Regions from separate parts of the Mesorhizobium sp. NPDC059054 genome, predicted to be linked through region 1. Evidence: riboswitches for the same ligand, from Rfam matches in the RefSeq annotation. Region 1 holds a riboswitch; the other holds the start of a gene.
The links. A riboswitch is a leader RNA that binds a small molecule or an ion and turns the genes downstream of it on or off. The one in region 1 is predicted to bind cobalamin.
Positions count from the first base shown of each region.

Region 2: it holds a riboswitch for cobalamin, as region 1 does, so the genes downstream of both, ACFWXH_RS14190 (TonB-dependent receptor domain-containing protein) here and ACFWXH_RS10860 (CbtB-domain containing protein) in region 1, are expected to answer to the same signal.

Region 1 covers NZ_JBHYHV010000002.1:646,528-648,726, forward strand. Annotated here, with positions in the region: gene ACFWXH_RS10855 (MFS transporter) at 1-1,021, shown strand, start outside; cobalamin riboswitch at 1,096-1,290, shown strand; gene ACFWXH_RS10860 (CbtB-domain containing protein) at 1,324-1,503, shown strand; gene ACFWXH_RS10865 (CbtA family protein) at 1,520-2,199, shown strand, end outside.
Region 2 covers NZ_JBHYHV010000003.1:153,129-155,327, reverse strand. Annotated here, with positions in the region: gene ACFWXH_RS14190 (TonB-dependent receptor domain-containing protein) at 1-1,156, opposite strand, end outside; cobalamin riboswitch at 1,431-1,638, opposite strand; gene ACFWXH_RS14185 (PilZ domain-containing protein) at 1,791-2,084, opposite strand.

The DNA of each region.
Region 1 (2,199 bases):
CGTGTCGCTGCTGGGCCTGTCGGTCACGCTGTTCATGCCGATGCTCATCCATCGCTTCGCGCGCAGATGGGTTTACACGGCTGGCGCGCTGCTGCTTGCCATCGGCTCGCTCTTCTTCGTCACCCATTCGCTGCCGGGCCAGATCATCGGCATGCTCTGCCGGGTGATGGGGGCGAGCGCGCTGTCGATCACGCTCAACCTCTACATCATGGACCATATCCGCAAGACCGACCTGATGCAGGCCGAATCCTTGCGCATGGCGTGGTCGATGATCGCCTGGACGAGCGGGCCCACGCTCGGCATCTTCCTCTATACGCGCTACGGCATCTATGCCGCGCACGGAGCGGTTGCCGTCTTCGCGCTCTGTCTGCTTGCGCTGTTCTGGTACTACCGGTTGGGCGACAATCCGATGATCGTGCCCGGCAAAAGCCGACCCATCAATCCGTTCGCCAATATCGGGCGCTTCGTCAGCCAGCCGAGGTTGAGGCTCGCCTGGCTCATCGCCTTCGGCCGGTCCTGCTACTGGACCACCTTCTTCGTCTACGGCCCGCTGTTCATGGTCATTACCGGCCAGGGCGAACTCGCCGGCGGCTTGCTGGTCTCGGCCGGCAACGCTCTTCTGTTCGCAGCGATTTACTGGGGCAGGGCAGGCAAGCGTTATGGCGCGCGCAACGTGATGACGCTTGCCTTCATCGGGATGGCGATATCGCTCTGGTTGGCTGGCGCCATTGGCGAACTCATTCCGCTCGCCACCGCCGGGCTGCTGCTGGTCGGTGCCCTGTTCACCATCGCGCTCGACGCCATCGGCTCCACCGCCTTCATGCGATCGGTGCGTGCCTATGAGCGGTCGCAGATGGCTGCGGTCTATCGCACCTATCTCGACTTCTCGGAACTGACGCCGCCGCTGGTCTATTCCGTGGTGCTGACGTTCTTCGGGTTGGGATCCGTTTTCGCCACACTGGGCTGCCTTGCTGCCGTCTGTGCGCTTGTCACCTGGCGATATCTGCCAAAGTCGATGTAACGACCGCCTGCCGCAATGACGCTTCCGCATCCGTAGATGGCGGAATTTGGTTTGCCGGACGCTGCGATTCTTTCTATAGTCCGCCTGTCGTCGGTCCCTTCGGGACCAAGAGGGAATACGGTGGGGAAGGGGAAATCCATCCGAAGCCGTGGCTGCCCCCGCAACTGTGAGCGGTAGTCCTCTCCAATGCCACTGAGGTTTGCCTCGGGAAGGTGGGGAAGGGCGCTGATCCGCAAGCCAGGAGACCTGCCGGCGACAGCAATGACGGTAATGCCCTCGGGTGGAGGGCGAAAGGACAGACCATGAATACCGCTTCCGTTTCTCTCGGCGCCTCGGCCTCCTCGCAGTCGCGTTTCCTGCAGCTGGCACTTGCCGGTCTGCTCGGCATTTTCGTCATCGGCTTCACTGGCTTCTCGCATATCGAAGCCGTCCACAACGCTGCCCACGACGCGCGCCACTCGATGGCGTTCCCCTGCCACTAACCAGGGGGAACCCGTCATGTCTGTTTTTCGCAACGTCGTGTTCGTCGCGGCGATCGCGGGTCTATTGGCCGGCATTGTTCTCGCTTGCCTGCAGGCCTACGCAACCGTTCCGCTGATCCTGAAGGCGGAAGTCTATGAGCAGGCCGCGGGCGGCCACGAACATGCGGCCGCGCCTGCGGCACCCGCAGCCGATGCCGGCACCAATGCGATGAGCTCGGCGCCGGCTCCTACCGCCGCTCCGGCCGAGGAAGAGGAAGGCTGGGCGCCTGCCGATGGCGTCGAACGCTTCTCCTTCAACGTGCTCTCCAACGTCGTCACCGGCATCGGTTTCGCGTTGATCCTTGTTGCGTTCTCGGAATTCGCCGGCGGCATCGGCAATTGGCGCCAGGGTGTGTTCTGGGGGCTTGCCGGCTTTGCAGTCTTTACGCTGGCACCGGGTCTCGGCCTGCCGCCGGAGCTGCCGGCGATGCCGGCTGCCGAACTGCTGCCCCGGCAGGTCTGGTGGATTTCCACCGTCGCTGCCACGGCCATCGGTCTGGCGTTGATCGCCTTCCGCCGCTCATTGCCGCTGACGGTGCTCGCCATCGTGCTGATTGTCGCGCCGCATGTCGTGGGCGCGCCGCAGCCGGAGAGCTATGACACGCCGATCCCGGAAGGACTGCATCACCAGTTCGTCGTGGCGGTCACGCTGACCAA
Region 2 (2,199 bases), on a different contig from region 1:
TATAGGATGAGCGCAGTGTGAGGTCAGGCAGGATCTCGTAGCTTGCGCCGACATTGTAGGTGGTGGCGCCGCCGAACTGTCCATTGTGGTCGTAGCGAATGCCGCTGTCGACGGTGAGTGCCTCGTAGGAAAGCGAATACTGGCTGAACACCGCCGTCAGCGTGCGCGCCGTCACGTCGAAATCGACGGTCGAATCGACCTGCTCGCGATAGATTTCAGCGCCGCCGGTCAGCACATGTGAAACGGCGCCGGTGTCGAAGTTCTTTTGTGTCGAAGCAAAGAGACCGTAGCGGCTGGAATTGAAGCGGTCGTCGCCGACGATGCCATCGCGGAAATTGCGTGAGCGATCGACCGAACTCGACAGTTCGACAGTCGAGGACCAGTCCGCGGAGTGTTTGATCTCGGTGCCGAGTTTGCCGGCAAAGCTTGTCGTGTCGACCTCGTCGGCGAGCGGAAAGGAGGCGTCATACTGGCCGCGGCTGCGGGCGATCAAGGCATCGCCATAGATCCGGCCCCAGTCGAACTGCCTGGACAGCGAGGCATTGATCGAGCCGAGCAGGAAACCGTCATCGTCCGGCTCGTGACCGAAAGCGGTTGGCAGCGTGAAGTCGTAGCCGCGCGTGCCGATCAGGCTGCCGCCGAGCGAATAGTCGACGCCGCTTGCGCTCTGGCCCCGCACATTGCCGGACAAGGTGCCGCCCCACGGATGGCTGACGCCGGCCGTGACCGAGCCGCAGCTGTTGCGGCCGTCGGCGCAGGGGCCGCCCTGTTTGGTGATGATGTTGACGCCGCCGCCCATGGCGTCGGAGCCGTATTGCGCGGAATGCGCACCCTTGGCGATCTCGATGCGCTCGATCGAATCGAGCGGGATGTTGCCGAGCGAGGCTGTACCGGTGGTGACGGAGCTTGCCCTCACGCCGTTGACCAGCACCAGCGTCTGGCTGGCCGACATGCCGCGCAGGTAGAGATTGGTCGAAGCGCCCTGGCCGCCATAGGAAACGATCGAAACGCCGGTATAGGATTTGAGCAGAGACGGCAGGTCTGGCGCGGCCGAATGTTCGATGCTCTGGCGATCGATCACCGTCACCGATGAGGTCGAGCGCGCCAGAGTGGTCGCGCGCCTGAGCGGTGTCGTGATCACGATGCGATCGAGCATCGTGGCGTTGCCGGGAATGCTGTCGTCTTGAGCGACAACATGGCTTATGAAAGCCAGCGTGACAGCGCCGGCAAGCAATGGAGTTTTCTTCACTTCCGTCCCCAAAAGGATCAACGGCGCAACAGCGCCGCGAGGTTCATTTCGAACCGCAGACGGACTTGGCTGGGGGCAGGTTGGCGGACAGTCGCATCTCACCCCTGGCCGTTCCGGCATGCGGCAACACTTCACGTGTCACCGCCACGGACGACCGCGCCTGACCACCCCTCGTGATCAAGCATGGGTGACTGGAACAGGCAGGTCTCCTGACTTCCGTGTCATCGCCCTTTTCCGCCTTCCCGGTCGCGCGAGGCGGCCAGTGGCATCGTGGAAGAAGGCTCAACGGTTACAGTTGCGGGGGCAGTCGCGGCTTTGACCGATTGCTCGGCCGCACCGTGTTCCCTTTTCATCCGCCTTCCGGCGGAACCAATTCCGAATCCGAAGCTAACCACAGCAGTGCGCAGCGTCAACCAAGGCCTCTTGAGATTCGCCCGATGTCCGCAAACGGCAACTTGCTCCCCGGAAGGGCTCTCAGCATGCCTTGGTCAGGACAAGCGAAAGCACGGCAAGAATGGAGCACCGTAACGAATGGTCAGGCTCAGCCGTAGTGGAAGCGGGGCTTCGGTCCCGTACCGGTGAACTGCACGCCGACACGGTCGTTGCGGCGCCAGCGCACCAGGGCCTCGTAGGCAACACCGTCGACAGGCACATAAAGGCTGAACCGTTCGGGAATGATGGCATCGGCGGCCACCTTGAGTTCGGCGCCGCCGGTATGCTGGTTGCGCACGACGCAGGCGATTTCCGAATTGTGGATGCTGGTGATGATCGTCGCCCCTTTGAGCACCCGTTGCCGGTGCTCGCGTTCGCGATGGTTCGCTTCCTGCTCGGACATGGCGATGGACTCACGCTGCAGTCCAAATAGTTTAGGGAGGGCGCAGGTAACCATCAATGCCGTCATGGACGGTGTAGGCGATTTGACGCGAGTGATGGCTAACCGTCCGTCAAGA